DNA from 3 places in the Spirillospora sp. NPDC052242 genome. Region 3 is predicted to be linked to each of the others. Evidence: riboswitches for the same ligand, from Rfam matches in the RefSeq annotation. Region 3 holds a riboswitch; each other region holds the start of a gene.

Region 1 (9,548 bases), on a different contig from region 3:
GTGCTGGGCGCAGATGAAGGACCATCTGGAGGACACCGGCCGGTCCGTCCTGCCCGACGGCATGCTGCACTCCTGGGTCCTCGACCCGGCGATCGCCTGGCACCCGCCGGCGGGCGGCAACGTCAACGACGAGCCGCTGATGGTGAACACCGTGGGCAGCTGGGAGCACCGGCCGGAGGCCCGGACCGCGATCCCGAACCTGTTCATGGCCGGCGACTACGTCCGCACGAACATCGACCTGGCGACGATGGAGGGCGCGAACGAGTCCGGGCGCGCCGCCGTCAACGCCCTGCTGGACGCGGCGGGCTCCCCCTCCGGGCGCGTCCCGACGTGGCGGCTCTACCGGCCGCCCGAACTGGACGGCCTGAAGGAGATCGACGCCCGGCGGTTCCGCGCCGGACGGCCCAACCTCTTCGACACCGGGTGAACCGGCCGTCCGCGTTCACGGCCCCGGAACCCCGGTGAGCGGGGTCCCGGGGCCGTGTCACCGGTGCGCGGTCAGCACTTGTCCAGCAGGCCGGCGAGGGCGTTGCGCTCCGCCGAGTCGACGGTGAGGCCGTACCGCCACTTCACGTCGATCCACGACCGGGCGTACATGCAGTGGAAGGCCGCGCGGGGCGGCGTCCACTCGGCCGGGTCCTGGTCGCCCTTGGACTGGTTGACGTTGTCGGTGACCGCCCACAGCTGCGAGCTGCCCAGGTCGTTGGCGAACGCCTGGCGGCGGGACGTCGTCCAGCTCGACGCCCCGGAACGCCACGCCTCGGCGAGCGCCACCATGTGGTCGATGTCGATGTCGGACGGCTGCCGCCACGTGGCGCCGTCGTAGGGGCTGTACCAGGAGCCGCTCGTCGGGTAGCAGTCCGAGCCGACCGTGACGTTCTGCCCGTCCCGCTCGAGGACGGTCTCGCGGGTGTTGCAGCCGCCGCCCTGGTCGATCCAGTGCGGGAACTTCTCGCGGTCGTAGCCGCTCATCGAGCCTTCGGCACGGACGGTGAGGGACGCGAGGTGGCTGCGGGCGGTGGCCTCGCCCGGGGGCGGCGGCGGGGCCGCCGAGGCGGACGGTCCGGCGGCGACGAGGACGGCTGCGGCGGCGGCCGACGCTGCGGCCACGGCGGGGAGTCTTTTCACGGGAGACCTCTCGACGGGGGGATTCAGCCGCAGCGTCTCCTAAGTCCGTTATGGACAAACATCGATGCGCAAAACGGGAAATGTCTGACCATTAACGAGGCGTGGGGGTCTCGCGCGATGGAGCGAAGGTGAAATTCCGGCCTCTAGGGCGGGGATGATTCGGCCTGGCCGATATCCGGTCGGCGGGTCAGGCGGAAGGGAACGGGCGCGGACGCGCGGCCCGAACGGGCACTCGCGCGGGCGGGACGCCCGCAGGTGTCGGCGCGATCACGGAGGGTAGGGGCTACGAGCCCAGCGCATCCGGAGAACGGGAGTCCGCATGTCCAAGCCGCCGCTGCCGCGGGAGGCCGGCGCACTGCTCGCCAGGCCCAACCCGTGCGTCATCACGACCCTGCGCTCGGACGGCGCGCCGGTGTCCGCGCCGACCTGGTACCTGTGGGAGGACGACCGGGCGCTCGTCAACATGGACGAGGGCAGGGTGCGTCTCGGGCACATCCGGCGCGACCCGCGGGTCTCCCTCACCGTCCTGGACGGCGAGGACTGGTACACCCACGTCACGCTCATCGGTCACGTCACCGAGGTCCACGAGGATGTGGACCTGCGGGACATCGACCGCCTCTCCCGGCACTACACCGGGGACCCCTACCCCGACCGGACGCGCGCGCGGTTCAACGCGTGGATCCGGGTGGACCGCTGGCACGGCTGGGGCAGGCTGAAGGACAGCGACCAGGCGTCGTCCTGATCGCCGTCCGTTCCGGCGCCCGTCAGGCGGGCAGCAGCGCGGGCGCGAGGCGGCGCCACTCGTCGCGCGGGAAGGCGCTCTGGTCGGCGGTGAGGACCTGCACGCAGACGTGGTCGGCGCCGGCGGCCCGGTGCTCGTCCACCCGGCGCCCGATCGCCTCCTCGTCGCCCCACGCGATCAGGGCGTCGAACAGGCGGTCGCTCACCGACTCCACGTCCTCGGTCGTGAACCCGGAGCGCAGCAGGTTGTTGGCATAGTTCGGCAGCGCCAGGTAGGCGCGCAGCCAGTCGGTCCCGATCGCCCGCGCCTCGTCGCGCGTCCCGCACAGGATCGCGGTCTGCTCCGGGAGGACGAGCGGGCCGTCGCCGAGCGCCTCGCGGGTCCGGCGGGTGTGCTCCGGCGGGACGAGGTACGGGTGCACCCCGCGGCTCCGCTCCTTCGCCGTCTCCTGCATCTTGGGGCCGAGCGCGGCGAGCACCCGGCTCGCGGCGGGCACCGGCGGCTCCGCCCGGTCGAGCCCGTCGAGGAAGGACGCCATCGCGGCGAGCGGCCTGCGGTACCGGCCGGCCTCGTTCGCGTCCACCAGCGGGGCGTGGCTCACCCCGATGCCCATCAGGAAGCGGTCGCCGTGCGCGGCGGTCAGCGACGCGTGCGCGGCGGCGGCGTCCGCCGGCTCGTGCATCCACAGGTTCAGGATGCCGGTCGCGACGACCGTCCGGGAGGTCGCCGCGAGGAGCTCGCCGACCGCGTCGAAGAGCGGCCCGCCGATGTCCGGGATCCACAGCGCGGCGTACCCGAGCTCCTCGAGTTCCGCCGCGGCCTCCGCCGCCTCGCCGCGGTCGCCGTACCGCAACTGCTGGCTCCACACACCGACGCCGGAGATCTCCACAGCACCCATCCTTCGACCGTGAACCGTGAAGATCACGTTACCCGGGACGGCGGATCACGCGAGCCAGCGGCCGTCGCGCATCAGCTCGCGGTCGCGCAGCTCGTTCTCCTCGCGCCAGGCCTGGACGCGCCGCGGGGTGACGCGGAACCAGCGGTACGGCGCGGACTGCGCGCGCGGGTCGAACCCGGTGGTCTCGGCGAACCGGTCGGCCCGCTCCTTCGGCAGGGCGTCGATCTCGAGGACCTCGACCTCGCCGTCGATCACGGTCACGTCGCGGGTGGGCCCGAGGCCCAGCCGGACGGTGCGCGACGCGGCCAGGTTCCGGCCCGTCCGGCTGTCCCGCGGGGTGGCGAGCGTGAGCCGCTCCCCGTCCCAGTCGAACGACAGCGGCACCAGGTACGGCAGGCCGTCCGCCGACGCGCTGGCCACCCACACGTCGACGTCGTGGGCCAGGCGGTGCTCGGTGTCGCGGCGGCGCTCGGCGCGGGAGCGGAACGGGACGCTGGACGGACTGGTCATGGTCACTCCTGGAGTCGGGGGCCGGCGGGGCCGGTCGTTCGGCGTGGCCACAGCATCTCCCGGCGGGCGTGCGGGACGCCTCCGTGCCGGCCACGGAAAGCACCACGGACGGCGGGACGGTGGCGGGTCCGTGTCCGGTCAGCCCTCGACGCCCGTGTCGCCGTGGGACGCCCCGACGGGTTTGGACTCGGGCGACCCGCGCTGCCGCAGGAAGATCGCCAGCACCGCCATCGATCCGACGGCGAGGAACTCCGACTGCCAGTTCTGCAGCGTCCGGGACCAGAAGTCGGCGCCCGTCACGTACTCGGTCCACGAGACCGTGTCCTCGTACGAGCCCAGCTGGTCGGAGTTGTAGGCGGCTCGCCCGGTGATCGACTGCACCAGCCACGACAGCAGGAAGATCGTGCCCATCACCAGGCCCAGCGAGCGGGAGAAGAGGACGCCGCGGACGCCGCGCGCCGCCGCCCAGCGCGGCGAGTCGGCGCGGGCGTGCTCCCCGATGTGCTGCTCCTCCTCCGACTCGGTGCCGGCCTTCCCCGGCTCCTTCGACTCCGGCGAGCCGCGTTGCAGCAGCCACACCGTGACGAAGATGTAGAGGAAGAACTGCAGGTACTCGGACTGCCAGTTCTCCGCGACGTCCACCGCGAACGACGATCCGGTCACGTAGTCCAGGAGCGACACCGGCTCGCCGCCCTCGGCGACGCGCTGCTCGTTGTAGAGCGCCGCCCCGGCGAAGATCTGGCCGAGGAGCGCCAGCGCCAGCGCCAGGAAGAAGAACAGCGACAGGCCGTTGTCGTAGACGAACCCGGCGAACCGGCCGTGCCGGTGCCCGGCCTCGCCCCGCTCCGACGCCGGGGCGCTCATCGGTGCAGCAGCCCGATCACGGCCAGGTAGGCGAGCCCGCCCCCGATCACCAGCAGCGTCACCGCGAACATCGTCCGCACGGCCCGCCTCCCCTCACGCCTCGAACTCGCAGTCGAACGGGCGTCCCGAACGCGGCTCGCACCCGGCGGCCGTCACCTTCCAGCCGGATCCCCACCGGGTGAGGAACACCCAGCCGGACCCGACGCGCGCCCGCGCCCGGTCGCCCCAGACCTCGACCGCGCCGGCCTCGTTCCCCGACAGGCCCAGCCGCACGATCTGCCGGTCGCACCGGGCGCCGGCCGTCTCCAGGCCGTCGACCGCCCGCGGGACGAGCGCGGCGCACGCCGCCCGGCCGTCGCCGGTCTGCGCGGCCCGCACCATGCCGACGGCGGTACGCGCGACGTCGTCCTCCTCGTCTGCCGCCGCGCAGCCGGCCGCCGGCAGGACGATCGCCAGGAGCGCGGCGGCGCTCCGGATCGTCCGTGCGGTCATGCCCCGGGGCTACCCTGCGGAGCGGATCATGAACATCGGGGCGGCCGCGCGCTCGCCGGTGCAGTGGTACGCGGGCGGTCGCGGACGAGTTTCGTCCGAACAGGTCCAAAGGGCCGGTTCGCCGCTACGCTGCAAGTAAATGATCACACCGGCTCCCCGCTAGGAAGCGACCTCCATGACCGAGAACCCCCCGGCGGACCTGCGCACCGACGAGCCGCACCCGGCCCGGGTCTACGACTTCTACCTCGGCGGCAAAGACCACTTCGCGGCCGACCGCGCGTTCGGCGGGCAGGTGCTGAAGATCTGCCCGCAGCTGCGGCCGCTGGCGCTCGCCAACCGCAGGTTCCTGGCCCGCTCCGTCGCCGTGCTCGCGGGCGAGCACGGCGTCCGCCAGTTCCTCGACCTCGGCACCGGACTGCCGACCTCGCCCAACCTGCACGAGGTCGCGCAGGGCGTGGCCCCCGAGTCCCGCGTGGTGTACGTCGACAACGACCCGATCGTGCTCGCCCACGCCCGCGCGCTGCTGACCAGCCGTCCCGAGGGCGCGACCGCCTACATCGACTCCGACGTCGTCGACATCGACCGCATCCTGCAGGAGGCGGCCCGGACGCTCGACTTCGGCGAGCCGGTCGCGGTGAGCGCGCTGGCCCTGTTCCACTTCCTGCCCGACCCCAAGCCCGCCGAGCTGCTGGCCCGCCTCCGCGACCGGCTCGTCCCGGGCAGCTTCCTCACGATCAGCCACGTGCTCCCGGCTCTCCAGGACGTCGCGGCCGCGTACCAGGGCACGATGGGCCTGGGGACGCTGCGGGACCGGGACGAGATCACCGCGCTGTTCGCCGATTTCGAGCTGCTGGAGCCCGGCCTGGTCGACCCGTTCCGCTGGCGCCCCGAACTGGACCCGGCCGAGAAGGAGCCCGGCGACGAGATCGAGAACCTGGGAGCCTGCGGGGTCGCCCGCAAGCCCGAGAGGTGACCCGACCGTAGCGGGGCCCGGGCCTCACCGTTCCCGCGGGCGGGCGTTCCCGTCCTCCGCTCCGGTGTCCGCCGGTGTGATCGCGCGGAGGCAGAACGCCGTGACGCGCTCCACGTCGCCGTCCGTGGGCTCGGTGCCGCCCCACACGTAGTCCGCCAGCAGGCCGAAGGTCGCGTGCGCGGCGAGCGAGGCGTCCAGGAGGGGGTCGACGCTGCCCAGTTCGCGGAACGGCCCGGGCAGCAGTTCGGCGAGGCGGCCGCTGGCGACGGGCGGCTTGGACCCGGCCAGTTCGCTGAGCGCCCCGGCGTTCCACAGGACCGCGCGGGTCGTGGCGGCGATCTCCTCCCGGGCCTGGGTGAACACCCCGCCGACCCAGGCGCGCACCTGCCCCTGCGGGGTCGGCTCCTTGGCCATCTGGTGCGCGACGTAGCCGTGCAGGCGTTCGGTCCCGTCCTCGAGCAGCGCGGCGACCAGCGCGTCCTTCGAGCGGAAGTGCCGGTAGAACGCCTCGTTGGACAGTCCCGCGGCGCCCACGATGTCGGCGACGCGCGGGCGCGACGCGGTGCCGCGCTCCCGCATCACCTCGAGCGCGGCGTCGAGGAGGCGGCGCACCTCCCCGGCGTAGACCTCGCCCCGCTTGGCCAGGGTGCGCCGGGCGATGCGGCTCGCGACGTCGTCCGACCGGCCGGAAACTTGATTCTCGCTCACACGAATCGGATTCTTGCACCGGTCGGGGCGGGGCGCAACGCCGACCGCGACGCCGACCCGTGGCGCCCGGGGACGAGCGGAGGGGCCGCCCGCCCCCGGACGTTCGGAGCCCGCCGGGGCGCCGGGGGGACGTCAGTCGTCCTGGCCGACGTCGAACTCCCAGTGCCAGGGCTCGTACGGGTTGCTGTAGGCCCAGTCCGGGTGGATCCAGCCGTAGTCCTCGGCGTTGTCCTCCAGCCACTCGAACTGCGGCGTGCCCTCTTCCTCGACGCCGCCGCACAGGTCGGCGGCGATGCCGAGGCCGTGCTTGCTGTTGCCGGGGGCCGCCGCCATGCCCGCGGGCATGCTCTCGTACAGCTCTTCCTGCCGCTCGTAGCTCCGGTAGGAGCTGCGGACGCACATCTCCTCGCCGAACCGCTCGTGGTAGGCGGCGTTCAGCTTGTAGAACGCCGCGGCCGCGTCGGCCCGGAGCGACTCGTCCTCCTGCGGAAGCGGGCACAGCTCCTCGTCCGGGATGCGGCCGTTGTCGTACTCGAGCTCGGCGGCCTCCTCCGGCTTGCAGTCGGCCGGGAGCTTCGGGGGTCCGCTCTCGCGCTCCTTGGGAGCCGCCGACGGCGCGGCGTGGTTCGCCGAGAGCGCCGCGGCTCGCGGTCCGCCGCCGGGGTCCTCGCCGCCGCCCGCGGACGCCAGCCCGAGGGATCCGGCGAAGATGCCCGCGAGGGCCATCCCGGCCAGCGGGGCGGAGAATTTGGTCTTGATGACGTGCCGACCTGTCACGACTGCTCCTTCCATGCCGCCTACCGGGTTAGCTGACGGATTCGGGCATGGAAGACGCCCTACGACGCCTCGTGGCGAGGCGTCGATTCACCCCTGCGAAGCGACGCGGACCGGCCGGTCCGGGCGTCGATCGCGCTGGTTCCCCGGCTCCGCGCGGACGCGGACTCGGCGTCGCCGCCGCCACCCGCACGCACGCGTGCCGGGTGACGCGGACACTGATCGATGATCCGGGCGCCCCTCCGGGCGCCAATGTGGGCATGACGGTACCAAAGCCCCAAAAGACCGCAAAGGGGAGGCCAAGTCCGCCCCGGCCGCGGTCAGCCCCGCAGGTAGCCGATGACCAGGTCGGCGAGCTCGTCCACCATGCGCTCGTGCGGGACGGCCGGACGGTCGAGCACGTACCGCACCGAGACCGAGCCGACGATCTCGGTCAGCATCCACAGCGTCGTGTCGACGTCCAGGTCCTCGCGGAAGTCGGCCCGGTTCAGCAGCAGCTGGACGCGGACCAGGTCGGTCAGCCGCCGCTGCAGCCCCGCGAGCTTGTCGAACGGGCCGAGCCGCGGGATCTGCTCGACGATGATGCGCAGCAGGTCGGCGTGCTCCTCGAAGAGCCGGATCTGGACGTCCAGGAGGGCGCGGCCGGCGACCGGCCACGGCTCGGTCATCGTGGCGTCGATCTGGGCGCCGAGCCGCTCGGTGAGGTGGTCGGCGAACCGGTCGACCACCGCGACCATGATGGCGTCCTTGTTCGGGAAGTACTGGTAGAGCGATCCGTTGCTGATCCCCGCGGCCGCGGCGATGCGGTTGGTGGACGCGCCGTCGTACCCGCGCTCGGCGAGAACGCGAGTGGCGGCGTCCAGGATCGCCTCGACCGTGCGGCGCGAGCGGTCCTGCCGGGGGATTCTGCGGGGCGTCAGTCCAGGTGGGCGGCTCATGCGGCACCTCACAGCGAACGCGACTTGTAAGCGACTGCTTATTCGCGTTCAACTTATCCCGTAGCCCCCTGTGCGCGGAAGGAATGACGAGGAGATGACGACCGAGGAGATGACGACCGGGCAGACGGCGACCGGGCAGACGGCGACCGGGCAGATCGTCCCGGCCCGGGAGAACGTCCGGGAACCGGTCCCCTTCGGGCCGGGCTCGATCCTGTGGGACACGATGGGCCTGTACAGCTCGGCGGTGGCCGGCAACAGCGTCTTCATCCTGCAGTCCATGCATCCGGCGATCGGCACCGTGGTGGACCGCCTGTCGAGCTTCCGCACCGACCCGGTCGGACGCGCCATGCGCAGCTTCGCGTCGGTGCAGACCTGGGTCTACGGCGGGCAGGAGGCCATCGACGAGGGCCGCCGCCTCCGGGAGATGCACAAGCCGCTCAGCGCGGTCGACGAGGACGGGAACCGGCACCACGCGCTGTCCGCGGAGCCGTGGGCGTGGGTGCACCTGACCGGCTTCTACGCCGCGGTCACCGCGTCCCGCTACTTCGCGCCGGAGCCGATGAGCGACGAGGAGCAGAAGCAGGTCTACGAGGAGTTCCTCGACCTCGGCCGCATCCTGCGGGTGCCCGAGCGGATGTTCCCGGCGACGATCGCCGACTACTGGGACTACTTCGACGACATGGTCGAGAACACGCTCGTCCCGCACCGGGTCGCGCTCGAAGTCCTGGACAGCATGGACAAGGTCCCCCCGAACGTCCCGGCGCGGCTGCGGCCGGTGGTGGCGCCGCTGAGCCTCGTCGGGGGCAGGCTCGGCCGGCTCGTCACGGTCGGCACGCTGCCGCCCGCCGCCCGCGCCAAGCTCGGCCTCTCCTGGACGGCCGCGGACGAGCGCCGCCTGCGCGCCGTCGGGGCGGTCATCGGCCGCGGCACGCCGCTGCTGCCCGAACGGCTCCGGTACATGCCGATCGCCTACCGGGCGCGGGAGGCGGCGCGGGCGCAGGAGAAGCTGCGCAAGGTCCTCGCCGAACGCCCCCTCTGACCCGCCGACCACCGCGCACGACCACCGTGTCGGCGACGGGCGTGGCGTCCGGCCAGGCGGGCGCGCTCAGCCCGGCGTCCGGCGGCGCCCGTACTCGCGGGCGAGCAGGTCGGACGGCATCGCGGGCCACCGGCTCAGCGCGCCCGTGTCACGGTCCACGATCAGCACGGGGCTGAGGTCGTCGGCCGCGATCTCGGCGGGCCGCACGATGAAGCCGTCCCGGAACTCCTCGACCGACACCGGGACCGGGCGCCCGCCCAGGCAGGCGTCCGCCCGCCGCCACGCCTCCGCCCGGTCGACGGGCGCCGGACGGACGGCGTAGGCGGCCAGGACGTCGGCCACCCCGTGCAGCGTCCGGCACTCGGCCGTCCCGCACCCCCGGCAGATCGGCGCGCCGCTCGGGTCGCTCCCGGGCCGGTGCGCCGACAGGACGCAGGTCAGCGCGGCCGTGCAGGCCAGCGCGAGCCGCCGCGCCTCCCGGA
Region 2 (9,548 bases), on a different contig from region 3:
GCTCGGTGCGGCAGACGACGAAGCACCAGTCGGCCTCGAGCGCCAGCGAGGTCCACACCTTCTGCCCGTTCACGACCCAGGCGCCGTCCCGCAGTTCGGCGCGGGTCTGGACGTTCGCGAGGTCGGATCCGGCGTCGGGCTCGGAGTAGCCCTGGCACCACAGTTCCTCGACCGCGACGATCGGGGGCAGGAAGCGGGCCTTCTGCTCCGCGGTGCCGAACGCGATGATCGTCGGTCCGAGCAGGTTCTCGCCGATGTGGTTCACCCGGGCGGGGGCGTCGGCGAGCGCGTACTCCTCGTGGAAGATCACCTGCTGCCGGACGCTCGCGCCGCGGCCGCCGTGCTCCTTCGGCCAGCCCACGCAGGTCCAGCCGGCGGCGGCCATGTGCCGCTCCCAGGCCAGCCGCTCCTCGTGCGCCTCGTGCTCGCGGCCCGGGCCGCCGAGCCCGCGGGCGTGCGCGAACTCGCCGGACAGGTTGGACTCGAGCCAGTCGCGGACCTCGGCCCGGAACGCCCGGTCCTCGGGGGACTCGTTCTCGTTCACGGGCGCACTCTACCAAACAGTTGTTAGAAAGAATCGCCCTCCAGGGCGGGTGCGGCGTCCCGCCCCGCGGCGGCGGGCCGGGCGGCCGGGGCCGCGGGGCGCGCCGCCCGCCGGGCGCCCTCGCGCGCGAGGCGCCCGCGCCGCGCGCGCCTCCGCTCCGCGCGGGCCCGCGCCGGGACCGTCCGTCCGGTCGGCGCGGGGTCGCCCGCCGGGACCGCCGGGAGGTCGCGGTCCAGCAGGTCGAACAGCCGGTCCCAGTGCGCCAGCACCGCCTCCGGCCGGAACCGCCGGACGGACGCGCGCGCGTTCGTCCCCAGCTCGCGGCACAGGTCGGGGTCGTCCATGAGCCGGCCGAGCGCCGCGGCGAACGCCGCCGTGTCGCCCGGCGGGACCAGCAGCCCGGACGCCCCGCGCCCGGGCGGCGCCTCCCCGAGCAGGGCGCGGACGCCGGGCGCGCAGTCGAACGCGACCGTGGGCAGCCCGTACGCCATGGCCTCCAGCACCGACATCGGGAACCCCTCGGCCCGCGACGGCAGCGCGAAGATCGACACCTCTACCAGGGCGTCCTCGACGTCGGCGACCACGCCCCGGAACTCCACGGTGTCCGCGAGGCCCGCCGCGGCGGCGCGGCGCCGCAGCGCCTCCTCGTCCGGTCCGGTGCCGTAGACGTGCAGCCGCCAGCCCGGGCGCCGCTCCCGGGCCCGCGCCCACGCCTCCAGCAGCAGGTCGACGCCCTTCTCGTCCGACAGCCGCCCAACGCAGGCGACGGCCGGGAGGTCGAGCGTCGGGTACACCTTCGGCTCGACGTGCAGCGGGTTCGGGACGTGGCCCGCGTTGGTCATGCCGGCGCGGGCCCACGCGTCCGCGTCCTCGGCGGTCAGCGCGAGCAGCCGGTCCGCGTGCGCGAAGTGCTCCCGGACCCGGCCGTAGCGGGACGAGCGCCGCGTGGCCTCGAACGACTCGTGCGTCATCCCGACGACCCGCAGGCCCGAGGTGTCGGCCCGCCGCACCCACTCCATCGCCCACACCTGCGCGACGATCACGACGGCGCCCGGGCGGGCCGCGGCGAACAGCCGGGAGAGCCGCGCGGCGCCGCGCCGCTGCGCGGCCGAGCGCCACGCGTCGCGTCCCCGCGCGGCCGGGTCCAGGCGGGCGCGCGGCGAGCGCGGCCGGAGGGCGAGGGCGGGCGGCCGCCAGCGGCCGTGCAGCGCCACCACCCGGTACGCGCCGGCCGGATCGTGCGCGGCGGGCCCCGGCCCGCGGGTGATCCCGACGAGGGTGACGCGGTCGCCGCGCGCCGCGAACAGCCGCGCCGTGCGGTGGGCCCACCGCTGGACGCCCCCGACGCCGTCGGCGTTGTTGCAGACGACGAAGACGTCTCGTCCCGCGGCGTCCCCGCCGCCGGTCTCCCTGCCCGTCAGCATGCCCGCCCCCGATCGGCGAAGTAGCGTTCCACGACCGTGCGCGCCGCCGTGCCGCGGTCGTGCTCGCCGAACCGCGCGGCGAACGCCCGGCGCCGGGGCGCGTGCACCGCCTCCGCCGCGTCCAGGTCCGCGAGCACGGCGACGAGCTCGTCCGCCGTCCGGGCGATCGGCCCGGGCGCGTCCCGCTCGAGGTCGACGTACCCGCCGCCGTCGCCGCCGGGGCCGGGCGGGACGTCCGGCAGGTGCAGCACGATCGGACGGTCCAGCAGCGCGTAGTCGAACATGATCGACGAGCGGTCGGTGATCAGCGCGTCCGCGAGCAGCAGCAGCGGGGTGACGTCCGGCACGTCGCCGACGTCGCGCATGTACGCGCGCGCGGACGGCGGGAGGTCGGCGCGGCACAGGTAGTGGGGGCGGAGCAGCAGCACGAACTCCTCCCCCAGCTCCCGCGCGAACACGTCCGGGTCGACCGGCGGCTCGAGCGTCCGGACGGGACGGCCGCGGGGGCCGGTCGCGTACGTCGGCGCGTACAGCAGCACCCGGCGCCGGTCTCCTTCCAGCCCGAGCGACCGGCGCAGCCCGGCGACCTCGGCCGCCGTCTCCGGATCGGCGTCCGCGCCGCGGACCAGCGGATCGTTGCGGGGATACCCGGCGGGCAGCGCCTCCGCGCGCACGCCCAGGGCCGGGCAGAGGGTGCGGACGTCGTGGTCCGACCGCACCAGGAAGCAGTCGTAGCGCTCCACCATCCGGCGGAGCCGGTGCCGGTCCGCCGCGGGACCGGCCTTGAGCCGCGGCTGGTCGAGGCCCATGAGCTTGACCGCCGAACCATGCCACGTCTGGATATAGGTGGTCTCGGGCCGCTTGCGCAGACCGTCCGGGAAACCCTGGTTGTCGACCCAGAACTCCGCCCGCGCGAGCGCCCGGTAGTAGGCCCACGAGCCGCGCCGGACGAGCCGCGCGTCGGGCGGGAACCCCTCGGGCGACGACCGGTAGGACCACACCGCGTCCACCGCGTGTCCGGATCGGCGCAGCTCGCGGTAAATGTACTTGGGATTGTCGGAATAGGACCGGCCGAGGTGGCTCTCGAACACCGCCAGCCCGGGCCGCACCGGGAGCCGCGTCAGGACCCGGTTGAACACCGCGGTCTTCGTCCGCCGCGACGTCAGCGCCCGGCGCGCCGACCGGCGCAGCCGCCGCGCGCGCCGCCAGGAGCGCCGTCCCGCCGGGGTCCCCGCCGCGCCCCGCACGACCGCCCCGGTGAACCGCGCGCCGCGGCCGCGCCCGTCCAGGACGAACGACAGGTGCCCGGACGCGGTCACGTGCGAGCGCAGGACGTCCCCGGCGAAGCGGGTCAGCCGCGGGCGCACCGGGAGGTCCACGTCGTTCAGCGGGGGCGATCCGGTGCCGCTGCCCGGACGGGTGACCATCGTCTCCCCGTTCACCGTGACGCGCAGCCGGACGTCCCACAGCGGGTCGACGAAGCCGATCGGCCGGACGCGGCGCCGCGGGTCGAACTCCGCCCGCCAGGCCAGCCGGTCGCCGCGGTGCTCGACGTCCGCGCCGACCCGCGCCGCCGGCGCCCGCCCGCGGCGGTCCCGGAACACCAGCACGGCCGACAGGTCGGCGTCCGGCGGCACCCGGCCGAGCGGGTTCAGGACGTACCCGGCGATGCGGGCGCAGCCGTCCCGGACCTCCAGCCGCGTCACCGTGTTGCCCGGGCACAGTTCCCGCAGCGGCCGCAGGTGGAAGCCGAACCCGGTGACGTCCAGCACGCGCCGCCCGAGCCCCCCGCGCGGCGGGCGCGCGCCCCAGTAGACGCGGCCGTCCCGCTCCGCCAGCGGCGCGCCCAGCACGGGATGCTCGGGACGGTGCTCGGCCGCGGCCAGCGCCGCCGCGTGATCGCCCTCGCGGATCAGGTACGCGGCGACCGCCGCCATCGGGTTGGCGTCCTCGAACGACCGCGGGTCCAGCTCGGCGAGGTAGCCCGCCGCCAGGTCGAGGAACCGCGCCCGGTGGCCGGGGTCGCGGCCGCGCAGCTCCCGCAGGTACAGCAGCAGGTCATGGTTGAGGAACTTGACGTCCTTGGCGCGCTTCAGCCCGTGGGCGCCGCGGAGCGCGAACAGCATGTCGATGCGGCGGTGGATCTCCAGCCGGTCCGCGAAGTTGGCCAGCTCGGCGCGCCGGTTGGAGATCGACGGGCCCGCCGCGGCGTCCTTGACCAGCCAGTTGTAGACGCGGTGCGGGATCAGCGCGGTCCGCCGGGCCGCCAGGTACGCCTCGGCGGTGAACAGCAGGTCCTCGTAGTGGAGGCGCTCGACGAACCGCAGCCCGTGCTCGTCCAGGAACTCCCTGCGGTACGCCTTGTTCGTGGACAGCGTGTCGTACAGCAGATCGGGGTTCTCGCTGAGCGAACCGTAGACGGCGCTGCGCTCGTACAGCCATGGATACCAGGGACGCGTGCGGTTCTTCGCGTCCGGCGGCCGGTTCAGGAACACCCTCGTGCACAGCCCCGAGACCAGGTCGGCGCCGGTCTCCTCGCCCGCGGCGACCAGGTTGAGGCACGCGTGCCGGTCCAGCAGGTCGTCGCTGTCGAGGAACATGACGAACCGGCCGTCCGAACGCTCCACCCCGGTGTTGCGCGGACGGCCGCACCCCCCGGAGTTCACCGGCAGGTGCACGGCCCGGACCCGGCCCGGATGCGCGGCGGCGAGGCGTTCCGCGACGTCCCCGGTGCGGTCGGTGCTCGCGTCGTTCACGATCACCGTCTCCACGGAGCGCAGCGACTGCGCCAGCGTCGAGGCGACCGCCCGGGGCAGCCGCCGCGCGTCGTTGTAGGCGATCACCACCACACTGACATCCGGGCGCACCCGCATGGGCCTCCCTCCGCTACGCCGCGTGCCAGGGATTCCTTTCCAGGAACGGCGGAGGGAGGTCCAAGCGCGACCAAAGCCTGTCAATGGTTCGCATTACCGTGGGGACGCCGAAGGCGCCCGGCGGAGCGCCGGGCGCCTTCGTGATCGGCCGGTGCCGGTCGATCAGGCGTACTCGGGGTAGCCGTAGCCCACGATCTGGCCCTTGTCCCGGACCCTCTCCTCGACGGCGTTGTTGCTGTTGCCCTCGATGGTGCTGACGGTGCCGTCGCCGTTGTCCTTCTCGACGATCCCGACGTGGTCGATGTCGCCGATGGAGCCGTCCGAACCGGCGCCCCAGTCGAAGAACACGATCGCGCCCGGCTTGGCCTTCTGGCCCCAGCGGCCCTGGTCCTCGAACCACTTGGCGTGCGACACGGTGTAGGCGTCCCAGCCCATGCCCTTGACGCCGGTCTGCGCGCCGAGCCACGAGACGAACATGTCGCACCAGGCGGCGCCGTCGTAGGCGTCCACCGAGAAGCCGCCGCTGCTGGCGGCCTGCTCGGCGCGCGGCGTCGAGGTCCACCACTCGTGGAACTTGGTCATGTTGCCCGGGCCCTCTTCCTCGATGCCGACCTGCTCCTTGGCCAGGTCGATCACCTCGGACGCCTCGACGGCGCGCGGCGGCACCTTCCAGCCCTGGGCCTTGGCCTCGGCGAGGCTCATCGTCGACGCCGACTCGGCCTTCTCCGCGGTGTGCGTGACGGCCGCGGCCTTCTGGACGGTCGTGCTCGCGGCCTCGGTGGCCGCGCTCGCCCCGGCCATGGGGTTGAACACCGACAGCCCGACGGCGCCGGCCAGCACCGCGCCGACGGCGACGCCGACGGCCCGGTCCTCCGGGGTCATGCGCTTGATCGCGAGTTCGGGGGCCAGCCGCTTGACCGCGGACTGGGGGTTGAGGCGCTTCACGGACTCGGAAAGTCGATCGAAACGACCGGTCATGCAGGGAATCTCCTTGTCTCCCATGACGCCTACCGGGTTAGCTGACGGATTCGGGCATGGAAGAGCCCTACGGCGCGCTCGGGACGCGCCGATTCACCCCTGGAACTTGGGTCCCCGGCTCCGCTGCGGCCCTCGTGGACCTGTGCGGACTCGGCCTTCACGCCGCGCGTGCGGCGCTGGATTGTCGGATTTCTCTGAGCGACTGCTCTGAGGGGCGCGCGTGCATGGCGCGCGTCGCGTGCGTGGACCGCTCCGCGACCGGCGGCCGCGCCCCTGGCACGGCCGGTACAACGCGTGGATCGCGCTGCGAGATTCGGGTTGAAGGTACCAACCATCTCCGCGAAAGCAAACCAGGCCAAAATTGATCTTTTCCCTGGTCAAGTGGCTTTCAAGGACATCCCAACACCCACCCGCAGGATGTTCTTCCCGATCTTTACCGGCGGTCCCGGAACCCTTTCTCCACGGGGCCTACGGCGCACCGCCCCCGAACCCGCCCGAAGATCGACGGGACGGCCGGCGCGACGGCTCATCGCCGCCCACCGGCCGTCCCCGGCCCCACATCGTGTGCCCTAAGTCACATCACCGTATCGACGCAGGTCAGAGGCGGCGTCCGTCACTCGACCCGCAGCGCGAACAGGGTCGTGTCGTCCGCCGCCCGGTCGTGCTCCATCCGCGCCAGCACCTCGTCCAGCGCCACCTCCGGACGCCCCGAGCCCTCTTCGAGGATCCGCGTGAGCCGCTCGATGCGCTCGTCCAGGTCCGCGTCCCGCCGCTCCACCAGGCCGTCCGTGTACAGGAAGACCATGTCGCCCCGCACCAGCGGAGTCTTGATCGTCGTGTACTCCCAGCCCGGCATCGCGCCGAGCATCGGATCCCGGACGACCTCGAGCGGCGCGGCATGTCCGTCCCGCACGAGGATCGGCGGCGGATGCCCCGCGCACGTCCACTCCATGACGCCCCGGTCCGGATCGAAATGCCCCACGATCGCGGTGCCGGTCGCGGGCGGGTCCATCGTCCCCACCAGCTCGTTCAGCCAGCCCACCAGCCGGCCCGCCGGCTCCCCGGTGAACGCGAGCCCCAGCAGCCCGTTCCGCGTCCGGGCCATCGCGGCCGCCGCGGGCAGCCCGTGCCCCGCCGCGTCCCCGATCGCGAACAGGCCCCGTCCGTCCGGCAGCCCCCGCGTCGCGAACCAGTCGCCGCCGATCCGCGCCGCGCTCTCCGCCGCGAGGCTGCGCAGCGCGATCCGCACCCCCGGCAGCCGCTCCACCTCGCCCTCGTCCGGCAGGATCGCCCGCCGCAGCGTCACCGCGACCCGCCGCTCCTGCGCCGTCCGCGCCTGCTGCTTGAGCATCTGCCGCCGCGTGTCCGCCAGCGCCCGCTCCACGCCCCGCCGCCGCGTGATGTCCTGCGACACGATGTTCACCGACACCGGCAGGCCCGCGTCGTCCAGAACCGGCTCGGCGAACAGCCACAGGTGCCGCGGCCTCCCGTCCGCCCCGATCACCCGGTGCTCGGCCTCCACCGGTTCCCGCCGCGAGAACAGCGTCTGCAGGGCCTCCTCCACCAGCGGCAGATCGTCGTCGGCCACCACCTTCGGCAGATCGTGCGGCATCGGCGGCACCTCGTCCGGCGACAGCCCGTAGTTCGCGAGCATCTGCGGCGTCCACTCCGCCTCGCCCGTCACCAGGTCCCACTCCCCGAACCCCAGCTGCGCGAGCCGCTCGACCCGCTCCAACCTCCTCGCCAGCCGATCCTCCCGGCTGTGGTACCGCCAGACGACGCACACCCCCGTCGGCACCTGCACGCACCGGACGCTCATCCGCGACGTCCGCGACAGCCCGCTCTGCGCCGTCGTGTACGAGATCGACCCCCGCTCCAGCGTCCCCGCACCCCCGAGAACCCCCACGTACTCCTCGAACAGCCCCGTCAACGCCGCACCCGGGTCCGTCTGCAGCAGCCGACGTCCCGTCAGCTTCTCGGCACCCCGACCGAACAGATCCCTCGCCTGCTCGTTCAACTGCGCGTACAGGAAGTCCGCGACATTCCCCTCGGGCCCTCGCACCGGCACGAGATGCGCCGCCGAGTCCAACGCGCCGTCCAGCACGGCCCGCGCCACGGGATCGTCCGGCAACTCCGCGAGGATCTCCCGATCGCCCCCGGTGTCCTCCGCGGTGACCCGCCGCAGCACGTCCTCGGCCTCCGACACCACCGCCCGCCGCGTCCGCGCCACCTCCGCCCGCGGCGCCCGCCGCGCCGCCGCGACGGCCTCCGCCGACCCGGCCCCGACGTCCTTGACCACCAGCGCCGCCGCCTCGGCGAGCTCCATGTCCAGGTCGCGCGCGAGCCAGATCAGATGCTGCAGCGCCTCCCCGGGCGGCACCCCGAGCCTCCGCGCCAGCACGACCCGCGCCTCGGCCAGGATCGCGCGGTCATGCGCGGCCCCCCGCAGGTCCTCAAGGTCGGGCACCGCCGCGTGCACCCCCGGCGCGCGCGGCCCCTCCGCTTCGGCCAAGCCACTCCCCCGTTCGGCACAGCATGCCCCGAGAGAAAAAAGCTACATACGCCAGCGAAGGACTATTCGTCCCCTTCCGGGTCTCCTACCCGTATCTTTAACCCGGTTTTTCCTGGATGCCCGAACTCCACCACTTCCGGTGACCCTCCGGGGACCAACCCCTACCCCACCGAGTGACCCACGTCACACACCCCGACCGCCCGGGCCGTCCCACCGCCACCCTCGACCCTCGAATTCCCGGTACGCACTACCCCGCGGACTGCGCTAGAGTAATCAGCGCCCGCCCAGCCAGGCGGGCACCGGGACGTAGCGCAGTTTGGCAGCGCACTTGACTGGGGGTCAAGGGGTCGTGGGTTCAAATCCCGCCGTCCCGACAGAGCAGCAAGCCCTGTCGACCACGGAATCTTCCGAGGTCAACAGGGCTTCCGCGTTTCCAGGTCCCGCAAGCACCGCAATCTAGACGACCCGGAGCCGGGGACCATCTGGGGACCGCCGGGCTCCCAGGTGCAGGCTCAGCGCCTCCCCCGCAGCGTTGATCGAGGCCGCATCGGGATGCAGATACCGCTGTGTCGTCGACAGCGACCCATGCCCGGCGATCTTCCGCGGACATGCACCGGGACACCCGCATCCACCATCCAGGTGAGCCCGGTGTGCCGAAGGTCGTGACGCCGAAGGTGTTCGTATCCGAGCTTGGTCACCACCTCGTCCCAGTGGGTGGCGTCCCGGCGGTAGTAATACGACCGCCCCGCGGACCGGTGAACAGCCTCGCCGTCGGTTCGTCGCCGAGCCGGGTTGTGCTTGATGCCGTCCCGGACGGCCTGTGCATGTGGTTATCGAACGGTTTACCGCGAACTCGAATTTCATCATTCGCGGTATCGGCGTGGCCGGATGCGGACTCTTGGCTTCTCTTAGAGCCTTGTGTGGGCGGGTCGTCTGCTGCGGTTTCTCGGGGTTCTGGGCGGAAGATCATGACGGGGGTGGGTTCGGGGCCTACGATGATTGGCCGTGTCCCATGGCAGGAGGCCGGGTATGGCATCGGACGAGCAGCTCTCGGATCTGGGGATCGATCCGAACGTCCCCAGCGTCGCGCGGATGTACGACTACTACCTGGGCGGTAAGGACAACTACGCGTCCGATCGGGAGGCCGCCGATCGGGTGCTGGCCGCGATGCCGTACGTCCTGGAGTTCACCCGCGCCAATCGGCGGTTCCTCTCGCG
Region 3 (9,548 bases):
CGCTCGGCCCGGAGTTCGCGGACACCTGGACGCACTTCGCGTCCGCCGAGATGATCGCCGGGCAGGACGAGGTCATCCTCCGGGGCAGCAAGCCGATCCTGGCCATCGGGAGCTGGCTGCTCGCCTTCCTCGCCATCGGCGGCGTCGCCACGCTGGCCGCGGGACGCGCCGTGCGGCAGACCCGCCGGGTCGGGCTGCTCAAGGCGATCGGCGCCACGCCCCGCCTCGTCGCCGCCGTCCTGTTCGCCGAGTACCTCGCCCTGGCGCTCGTCGCGGACGTCCTCGGCCTGCTCGCCGCGCGGCTGGCCGGGCCCGCCGTCGTGAATCCCAGCGGGAGCCTGATCACCACCGCGATCGGGCCGTCCGGCGACACCGTCGCCGTCACGACCGTCGTCGCCCTGGCGGCGGCCGTCCTGACCACCCTCGGCCCGACCGTGCGGGCCCTGCGCACCGACACGGTCGGCGCCCTCGCCGACGGGGCCCGCCCGCCCGCGCAGCGGGCCCGGCTGACGCGGGTGTCGGCGCTGCTGCCGACCCCGCTCCTGCTCGGGCTGCGGCTGGTCGCCCGCCGCCCCGGCCGCGCCTTCCTGCACGCCTGCAACACCGCCTTCACGATGACCACGGTGATCGGCCTGCTGGTGATCTACGCCCAGCCGACGAAGGGGTATCCGGGCTCGGCGATGGCGACCGCGCTGCGGGACGCCCAGGAACGCCACGTCATCCTGGCCGTCACCCTCGCGCTGATCGTCCTCGCCGCCGTCAACACCGTCGCCGTCACCTGGACGACGGCGCAGGACGCCCGGCCGACGATGGCCGTAGCGCGCACGTTCGGCGCGACGCCCGCGCAGATCACCGCCGGGCTGTCCGCCGCGCAACTGCTGCCGACGCTGCCCGGCGCCCTCGCGGGCATCCCCATGGGCCTCGTCTTGTGCCTGCCCTTCAGCGCCGGGAACACGGTCTGGCCGCCCGCTGGCTGCTGCTCGCCGCCGCGCTCGCCGCCCTGCCCGTGACGGCCGTGCTCACCGCCGTCCCGGCCCGCCTCGCAGCCCGCCGGTCCGTCGCCCGGACTCTCACCCTGGAAGCGACCTGAACGCTCCTCGCGGACGCCTTTTCCGCGCGCGCCCATTCGTGAATGCGAGGTCGCGAATACGAGGGGAATGGACACCTCTCGCCATTTTCAATCTATAGCGCACCCGGGGGCTTGCGGCAAGACCCGGGCGGTGCCGCAGAATCGTCGCCCGAGGCCGGAACCTGCGGAAACGGGGAATCGAAATGCGGGTATTGCTGTCGACGTACGACTCGCGCGGGGGCGTCGAGCCGCTGGCCGCGCTGGCGGTGCGGCTGCGGGAGCTCGGCGCCGAGGCGGTGGTGTGCGCGCCGCCGGACTGCGCGGGCCGGCTGGCCGAGGCGGGAGTGCCGCTGGTGCCGGTCGGGCCGCCGGCGCGCGCGATCGCGCACGGGGAACGGCCGTCGGCGGCGGACGTGCCCCGGTTCGCGCGGGACCTGATCGCGACGCAGCTGGACGAACTCGGCGCCGCGGCCGCCGGGGGCTGCGACGCGATGGTGGTGTCCGGCCTGGTGCCCGCCGCGGTCGGCGCGCGCACGGTGGCCGAGCGGCTCGGCGCCGTCGCCGTGCACGTGAGCCACTGCCCGCTCTTCCTGCCGTCGCCGCACCACCGGCCGACGCCGCTGCCGGGCCGTCCGATCCCGCCGGAGGTGACCGACCGGCGGGAGCTGGACGAGCTGTCCGTCCGGAACTACAACGCGGTCTTCGGCGCGGCGCTCAACGCCGGCCGGGCGTCCGTCGGCCTGCCGCCGGTGGGCGACGTCCGCGCCTACATGCTCGGCGACCGCCCGCTGCTCGCGGCGGACCCGGTCCTGGCCCCCTGGCGCGAACCGGCGGACCTGGACGTCGTCCAGACCGGCGCGTGGATCCTGCCGGACGACCGCCCGCTGCCGGACGGCCTCCGGGCGTTCCTGGACGCCGGGGCCCCGCCGGTGTACGTGGGGTTCGGCAGCCTGCCCGCCCCGGCGGACGCCGCCCGCACGGCCGTCGAGGCCGTCCGGGCGCACGGCCGCCGCGTCGTCCTCGCCCGCGGGTGGGCGGGCCTGTCGGCGATCGACGACCGGGACGACTGCCGCACCGTCGGCGAGGTGAACCAGCAGGAGCTGTTCGGGCGGGTGGCGGCGGTCGTCCACCACGGCGGCGCGGGCACGACGACCGCGGCGGCGCGGGCGGGCGCGCCCCAGGTGGTGGTGCCCCAGATGGGCGACCAGCCGTACTGGGCCGGCCGGGTCGCCGAGCTTGGCGTCGGCGCGGCACACCTCGGCCCGGTGCCGACCCGCGAGTCCCTGTCGGCCGCGCTCGCAACGGCCCTGAAGCCGGAGACCCGGGCGCGGGCGAAGGCGCTGGCCGGACGGATCCGCACGGACGGGGCGCGGGTCGCGGCGCGGCTGCTGCTCGACGCGGCGGACCGGCGAAAGGGCCGGTGACCGGCCGGAACGGCGAAACACGCCGGGTCTTGTAAAGGTACTACCTTTGCGGCAAGGTGTGCGTACGCCGCCCGACGACGGGCGGGTCGGACGGACGGAGGCGCCGTGGAAGCGATCGAGCCGCAGTTCGGCACCGTCACGCTGTTGCTGATAGCGGCGGGCGCCGTGGCGGTGCTGCTCTTCCTGATCATGAAGGTGAAGCTGCACGCCTTCGTGTCCCTGGTCCTGGTGAGCGTGCTGACGGCCGTCGCCGTCGGGTTCGAGCCCGGCGACATCCCGGACGTGCTGATGTACGGGTTCGCCGACACGATCGGCGGCGTCGCGCTGCTGGTGGCGTTCGGCGTCATGCTCGGGCGGCTGCTGGAGGTGACCGGCGGCGCGCAGACGCTCGCGGACACTCTCATCGGCCGGTTCGGCGAGAAACGCGCCCCGCTGGCGCTGGGCGTCGCGTCGCTGCTGTTCGGGTTCCCGATCTTCTTCGACGCCGGGCTCGTCGTCTTCGTCCCGATCATCCTCACCGTGGCGCGGCGCTTCGGCGGGTCCGTGCTGTACTACGCGCTGCCCGCGGCGGGCGCGTTCGCCGCGATGCACGCGATCGTCCCGCCCCACCCCGGTCCCGTCGCGGCGGCGAACCTGATCGGCGCCAACGTCGGGCTCACGCTGCTCATCGGCCTCCCGATCGCGGTGGTCGCGTGGTACGTCGGCGTCATGCTGGTGTCCCGGTTCCTCGCCGCCAGGGTCCACGTGTCGGTGCCGGACGTCATCTTCGGCGAGGTGCGGAACGGCGACAAGGCCGAGGACGCCGACTGGCGGCCGCCGTCCTTCGGCACGGTCCTCGTCCTGCTGCTCATCCCGCTGGTGCTGATCTCCTTCAACACGGTGCTCACGACGCTGGTCGACAGCGGCGTGCTCGCCGAGGGCCAGGCCTGGGTCGACTACCTGAGCCTGCTCGGCATCACCCCGGTGGCGCTGCTGATCACGGTCATCGCCGCGATCCTGGTGCTCGGCCGCCCCAACGCGTCGATGGCGACCGTCAGCGGGATCGTCGACCAGGCCCTCGGGCCGGTGTGCGCGATCATCCTGATCACCGGCGCGGGCGGCATGTTCGGCGGGGTGCTGGAGCTCAGCGGCATCGGCGACGCGCTGAGCGGGAGCCTGTCCGACCTCGGCATCTCCCTGATCCTGCAGGCGTTCATCATCGCGACCCTGCTGCGCGTCGCGCAGGGCTCGGCCACCGTCGCGCTGACCACGACCGGCGGGCTGATCGCCGGGGCGGTCGCGGACGCCGGCCTCGGCGACGTCAAGCTGGTCCTGCTCGTGGTCGCCATCGCGGCGGGCGCGACCGTCCTGTCGCACGTGAACGACTCGGGCTTCTGGCTGGTGAGCCGCCTGTTCGGGATGGACGAGAAGACCACGCTCAAGACCTGGACCGTCCTGGAGACGACGCTCGGCCTGTCGGTGTTCGCGATCGCCTCGCTTCTTTGGCTGGTCGTCTAGTTCCGGTGGGGGCGGGCGCCGGTCAGGACGGGGCGCCGTGGCCGCCCAGCCGGCCCATCTCGTCGGCGACCTCGACGCAGATCGCGGTCATCGCGGCCCGCGCCACCTCGGACTCGCGGCCGGCGACGGCCTCGGCCACCACGAGGTGGAGCCGGCGCGCCTCCGGCTTGGGCCGCGCCGGCATCAGCCGGTGCCGCGTGCGCCCGCGCAGCACCTCCTCCACGACGTGGGCGAGACCGGCGAACATCACGTTCCCCGACGCCTCGAGCAGCAGCCGGTGGTAGGCGATGTCGTGCTCGAGGAACGTGGCCAGGTCGCCGGCCGCGCCCGCCGTCTCCATCGCCGCCCCGAGCTCGACGATCCGGTCCCGCTGCCGGGCGTCCGCGTACCGGGCGGCCAGCGCGGCGGCGGGCGGCTCGATCGCGGTGCGCAGCTGCGAGAGCTGGTGCAGGTGGACGTCCCGTTCCGGCCCGCCGAGCCGCCACCTGATCACGGCGCGGTCGAAGGAGTCCCACTCGTCCTCCGGCAGGACGGTGACGCCGGTGCGGCGGCGGCTGGCGACCAGCCGCATCGACGCGAGCACCTGCACCGCCTCCCGGGCGACCGTCCGGGAGACGCCGAACTCCTGCTGCACCCACTCCAGGTTGACCTTCGACCCCGGCTCGAGCGCCCCCGAGATGATCAGCGGTCCGAGCTTGGCGAGGACCTCCTCGTGCAGGGTCGGCATGCCCGCCAGCGTACCCGCGGGCGGCGCGGCGCCCCGGCCGCGATGTGGCCGTCCCGGGGCCGGCCGGTGGAGAGTGTGGGGGTCCCGTGCCGATCGGATGGAGGGGGAACGCCATGGCCTCTCGGACGCCCCGCGGCCCGTACGCGAAGTCGGCGGCGATCCGGCGCCGCGTGCTGGAGGCGTGCGTGGACGCCTTCGCGCAGACCGGCTTCTACGGCGCCACGATGAAGGACGTCGCCAAGCGCGCCGGCATCAGCTACACCGGGCTGCTGCACCACTTCCCCCGCAAGGAGGACCTGCTGCTCGCGGTGCTGGAGTTCCGCGGCGAACGCAGCGCCGGCCTGCTGGCGGCGGCCGGCGGGCGCGACCCCGCCGGGGAGCCGCTGCAGGCGCTGCGGGGCATGCTCGCGGTGGCGGCCGACAACGCGCACAGCCCGGGCCTGCTGGAGCTGCACTGCGTGATCTCGGGCGAGGCGACGTCGCCGCACCATCCCGCGCACGCCTACTACGCCGACCGCTACGGCAGGCTCCGCCGCTTCTTCACGGCCGCCTTCACCGCCCTGGACGAACGCGGCGAACTGCACTCGCGGCTTCCGCCGGAGACCCTCGCCACCATGACGATCGCCCTGCTCAACGGCCTGCAGGCCCAGTGGCTCTACGACCGCGAGACCGTCGACGTCCAGGACGGCCTGCGCGCGTTCCTGGCGTCCGTCGTCCCCGCGCTGGACGGGTGACCCGGCACCGCGCCCGGGTCCGGGGGCCGTCCGGAGACGCCGAAGGCGCCCGGCGGGATGCCGGGCGCCTTCGGGCGTGATCGGGGGATCAGGCGTAGTCGGGGTAGCCGTAGCCGACGACCTGGCCCTTGTCGCGGGTCTTCTCCTGGACGGAGTTGTCGACGTTGCCCTCGATGGTGCTGATGGTGCCGTCGCCGTTGTCCTTCTCGACGATGCCGACGTGGTCGATGGCGCCGATGTCGCCGCCGGAGCCCGCGCTCCAGTCGTAGAAGACGACCGCGCCGGGCTTGGCCTTCTGGCCCCAGCGGCCCTCGTCCTTGAACCAGCTCGCGTGCTGGACGGTGTAGGCGTCCCAGCCCATGTTCTTGACGCCGGTCTGCGAGCCGAGCCAGGACACGAACATGTCGCACCACTGGGCGCCCTTGTAGGCGTCGACGGAGAAGCCGCCGTCGCGGGCCGCGGTCGCCTCGGCGTGCGGCGTCGAGACGTACCAGTCGTGGAACTTGGTCATGTCGCCCGGGCCCTCCTCCTGGATGCCGACCTGCTCCTTGGCCAGGTCGATCACCTCGGACGCCTCGACGGCGCGCGGCGGGACCTTCCAGCCCTCGGCCTTGGCCTCGGCCGCGGTCATCGCGCCCGACGCCTCCGTCTTCGCGGAGTTCTGCGCCACCGCGACGGCGCCGCCGCCGGCCGCGCCGTGCGCCTCGGTGGCCGCGTCGGCCCCGCCGAGCGGGTGGAACGTGGCGAGCCCGACGGTGCCGGCCAGCACCGCGCCGACGGCGACGCCGACGGCCCGCTCCTCCGCGCTCAGCCGCTTGACGGCCGCGACGGGGGCCAGCCGCTGCACGGCGGACTGAGGGTTGAGACGCTTCACGGACTCGCTAATACGATCGAAACGACCGGTCATGCAGGGAATCTCCTTGTCTCCCATGGCGCCTACCGGGTTAGCTGACGGATTCGGGCATGGAAGAGCCCTACGGCGCGCTCGGGACGCGCCGATTCACCCCTGGTACTCGGGTCCCCGGCTCCGCTCGGCCCTCAGGGCCTCGTGCGGACTCGGCCTGCGCGCCGCGATACGGCGCTGGATTGTCAGATTTCGCTGAGCGATGGCTCTGGGATTTTCTGAGCGACTGCTCTGGAAGAGGCGCGCGTTCCTGGCGCGCGTCGCGTGCGTGATCCGCTCCGCGACGACGGCCGCATCCCTGGCACGGCCGACCGCAGCATTCGAACTGCTGCGAGGTTCAGGTTGAAGGTACCAACCATCCCCAGGAAAGCAAACCCGACCAAAAGCGATCTTTTCCCTGGTCAAGCAGCTTCCAAGGACTTACCAACACCCACCCGCAGGATGTTCTTCCCGATCTTTTCCCACCCGCCCCGATCCGCCCGGACACGGCCCGTTCCGCCCGCCTCCGCCGCCGTCCGGACGCGCGCAGGAGCCCGCGCAAACCGGGCCGACCGGGCGCTCCGACATCCCACGGATCACCGGAGGGCGTGTGACGGAGAGCACCACGGCCGAGCCGCGCGGCGGGCACGCGGTCCGGCGCCGGTGACGCCCCTCACCCCGCCGGCCCGTCAGCCGGTGAGGGCGGCGCGCTCGCGGGCGGCGCGGATCGCGGCGGACAGGCTCGCGATGTCGTAGGCGCCGTGGTGCCGACGCCCGTTGACGAAGAAGGTGGGTGTGCCCGCGACGGTGCTGAGGTCGGCCGACTCGACGTCCGCGGCGACGCGGGCGACGCCGGCGCGGGCGGCCATGTCCCGGTCGAAGCGGGCGACGTCCAGGCCGATGCGGGCCGCGTGCGCGCGCAGGTCGCCGGCGCGCAGGGCGCCCTGGTGGGCGAGCAGCGCGTCGTGCATCTCCCAGAAGCGGCCCTGGCGCGCGGCGGCCTCCGCGGCCTCGGCGGCGAGCTGCGCGTGGATGTGGACGTCGGTCAGCGGGAGGTGCCGCCAGACGTAGCGCACGTCGTCCCCGAACTCCGCGAGGAGTTCGCGGACGACGGGTTCGGCGCGCCCGCAGTAGGGGCACTCGTAGTCGCCGTACTCGACCATCGTCACCGGGGCGTGCCGCGGTCCGCGCACGTGATCGTGGTCGGGGTCGACGGGCACGGCCAGGTCGACGATCGCCTCCGCCTTCCCCAGCAGCGCGCGGAGCCGCGGCTCGGGCGGCAGGACGGCGATCACGGCGGTGACGAGCCGGGACGTCAGGAACGCGAGCACGAGCGTGCTCAAAATGCCGATCTTGGCGTCGTCCAGGTGCTCGCCGTGGAAGGCGTGCGTCGCGATGAGGAGGGAGACGGTGAACCCGGCCGCGGACAGCGTGCCGCCCGCGGTCAGCGCTCCCCAGCCGATCGGGATCCGGATGCGCCCGCGGGACGCGGCGGTGGTCAGCGCGGCCGCGGCGACGACGCCGAGCGGCTTGCCGACGCCGTACCCGATGAGCACGCCGAGGGTCACGGGCGAGGTGAAGGCCCGCGCCAGCTCCCCGCCGCCGACGTCGATCCCGGCGTTGGCCAGCGCGAACACCGGGACGATCACGTAGCTCGTCCACGGGTGGTACATGCGCTGCAGGCGGTCGTTCGGGGAGATCGCCGACGCGATGCGGGCGCGCACGTCCCGTCCGAGTTCGGGGGTGGGCTGCTCGCGGAACAGCCGGAACAGCCCGCTGGCCTGCTCCAGGTCGGCGCGCTGCGCCGGGTGGGCGTAGGTGAGCAGCCCCATGGCCAGCCCGGTCACGATCGGGTCGACGCCCGATTCGAGGAGCGCGGCCCACAAGACGACGCCGAGCAGCGCGTAGACCGCGCCCCGGTGCACGCCGAGGCGCCGCACGAGCAGGATGGCGGCGAACGCGACGGCGGCGGCGGCGAGCGCGGGCACGGAGAGGCGGTCGCCGTAGGCGACGGCGATGACGGCGAGGGCCAGGAAGTCGTCGACGACGCTCATCGTGAGGATGAAGACCCGCAGGCCCGGCGGCAGGCGGCGGCCGACGACGGCCAGCAGGCCGAGGGCGAACGCGGTGTCGGTGGACATCGCCACGCCCCACCCCTGCTCGGTGCCGTGCCCCGCGTTGATCGCGAGGTACAGGACGATCGGCACGACCATGCCGCTGAGCCCGGCGGCGAGCGGCAGGGCCAGCCGCCGGCGCTCGCGCAGTTCCCCCATGTCGAACTCGCGGCGGGCCTCCAGCCCGACGACGAAGAAGAACAGGGTCATGAGCCCGCTGTTGACCCACTCGGTCAGGTCGAGCGAGATCCCGTGCGCGCCGAGCCGCACGGACAGGTGCGTGCCCCAGAACGCCTCGTACGCCGCGGGCGCCGCGTTGGCCCAGACGAGCGCGGCGACCGCCGCCGCCACCAGGACGGCCGCGCTTCCGGTCTCGGTGCGCAGGAAGTCCCGCAGCGGGGTGCGGGCGTCGCCCCCGCACTGCGTCCGCCCCGTGTAGTCGCCGGATCCGCGTGCCATGGTCGGACGCTCAACCGGTGCCCGGTGCACGGTCCGCCATGAGCTCGTCCCCCTCCCGCGGGCGCCGCCGCGCCCGCCCGTCCGTCCCCGGGTCCCCTACAACGATCACCGCGTGGGACCTCTTCCCGCATCGCCGCCGAACATGACCCGGCGGGTGTTGACACCGTCGGCGAATGACATTAGCTTTTAGCTAATGCTCTTAGCCATGGAGGCGTCATGACCGAGTACCTCGCCGTCGACGGCGGCACGATCGCATACGAGGTGGCGGGATCCGGCCCGCTGATCGTCCTCGCGCACGGCATGGGCGACAGCCGCGCCGCGTACCGCGCGATGATCCCGGCGCTGGTGGCGGCGGGCCACCGGGTCGCCGCGGTCGACCTGCGCGGCTGCGGCGAGTCCAGCGTCGACTGGCCGGACTGGAGCCGCACCGCCATCGCCGGCGACCTGCTCGCCGTGATCCGCCACCTGGGCGGCCCGGCCGTCCTCGTCGGCCACTCGGTCTCCGGCGGCGCCGCCACCATCGCCGCGGCGCGGGCGCCCGAGCTGGTCACCGCGGTCGTCGAGCTGGCGCCGTTCACCCGCAAGCAGTCCGTCCGGCTCGGCGACCTGCGGGTGAAGCGGTTCCGGCGGGGCATGCTGCG

Evidence for each region. Region 3 has a riboswitch for cyclic di-AMP ahead of AB0L25_RS18800 (CHAP domain-containing protein). Riboswitches for the same ligand answer to the same signal wherever they lie in the genome.
Region 1: linked by a shared signal. The riboswitch ahead of AB0L25_RS26170 (M15 family metallopeptidase) and the one ahead of AB0L25_RS18800 (CHAP domain-containing protein) in region 3 are both predicted to bind cyclic di-AMP.
Region 2: linked by a shared signal. The riboswitch ahead of AB0L25_RS21975 (CHAP domain-containing protein) and the one ahead of AB0L25_RS18800 (CHAP domain-containing protein) in region 3 are both predicted to bind cyclic di-AMP.

Annotation. Positions count from the first base shown of each region.
Region 1 is NZ_JBFAUZ010000034.1:31,076-40,623, forward strand. It holds gene AB0L25_RS26125 (hydroxysqualene dehydroxylase) at 1-427, shown strand, start outside; gene AB0L25_RS26130 (HNH endonuclease family protein) at 499-1,110, opposite strand; gene AB0L25_RS26135 (PPOX class F420-dependent oxidoreductase) at 1,448-1,870, shown strand; gene AB0L25_RS26140 (LLM class F420-dependent oxidoreductase) at 1,893-2,768, opposite strand; gene AB0L25_RS26145 (pyridoxamine 5'-phosphate oxidase family protein) at 2,814-3,278, opposite strand; gene AB0L25_RS26150 (DUF6766 family protein) at 3,417-4,142, opposite strand; gene AB0L25_RS26155 (hypothetical protein) at 4,236-4,634, opposite strand; gene AB0L25_RS26160 (SAM-dependent methyltransferase) at 4,810-5,607, shown strand; gene AB0L25_RS26165 (TetR/AcrR family transcriptional regulator) at 5,632-6,315, opposite strand; gene AB0L25_RS26170 (M15 family metallopeptidase) at 6,448-7,092, opposite strand; cyclic di-AMP (ydaO/yuaA leader) riboswitch at 7,096-7,273, opposite strand; gene AB0L25_RS26175 (TetR/AcrR family transcriptional regulator) at 7,410-8,027, opposite strand; gene AB0L25_RS26180 (oxygenase MpaB family protein) at 8,122-9,066, shown strand; gene AB0L25_RS26185 (SUKH-4 family immunity protein) at 9,133-9,548, opposite strand, start outside.
Region 2 is NZ_JBFAUZ010000026.1:50,683-60,230, reverse strand. It holds gene AB0L25_RS21990 (acyl-CoA dehydrogenase family protein) at 1-544, opposite strand, end outside; gene AB0L25_RS21985 (glycosyltransferase) at 568-1,968, opposite strand; gene AB0L25_RS21980 (CDP-glycerol glycerophosphotransferase family protein) at 1,962-4,841, opposite strand; gene AB0L25_RS21975 (CHAP domain-containing protein) at 5,004-5,819, opposite strand; cyclic di-AMP (ydaO/yuaA leader) riboswitch at 5,832-5,985, opposite strand; gene AB0L25_RS21970 (PP2C family protein-serine/threonine phosphatase) at 6,433-8,331, opposite strand; tRNA gene AB0L25_RS21965 (tRNA-Pro) at 8,632-8,705, shown strand; gene AB0L25_RS21960 (SAM-dependent methyltransferase) at 9,361-9,548, shown strand, end outside.
Region 3 is NZ_JBFAUZ010000021.1:65,108-74,655, forward strand. It holds gene AB0L25_RS18775 (ABC transporter permease) at 1-1,010, shown strand, start outside; gene AB0L25_RS18780 (glycosyltransferase) at 1,273-2,493, shown strand; gene AB0L25_RS18785 (GntP family permease) at 2,599-3,990, shown strand; gene AB0L25_RS18790 (FadR/GntR family transcriptional regulator) at 4,013-4,717, opposite strand; gene AB0L25_RS18795 (TetR/AcrR family transcriptional regulator) at 4,831-5,451, shown strand; gene AB0L25_RS18800 (CHAP domain-containing protein) at 5,540-6,325, opposite strand; cyclic di-AMP (ydaO/yuaA leader) riboswitch at 6,371-6,498, opposite strand; gene nhaA (Na+/H+ antiporter NhaA) at 7,024-8,907, opposite strand; gene AB0L25_RS18810 (alpha/beta fold hydrolase) at 9,124-9,548, shown strand, end outside.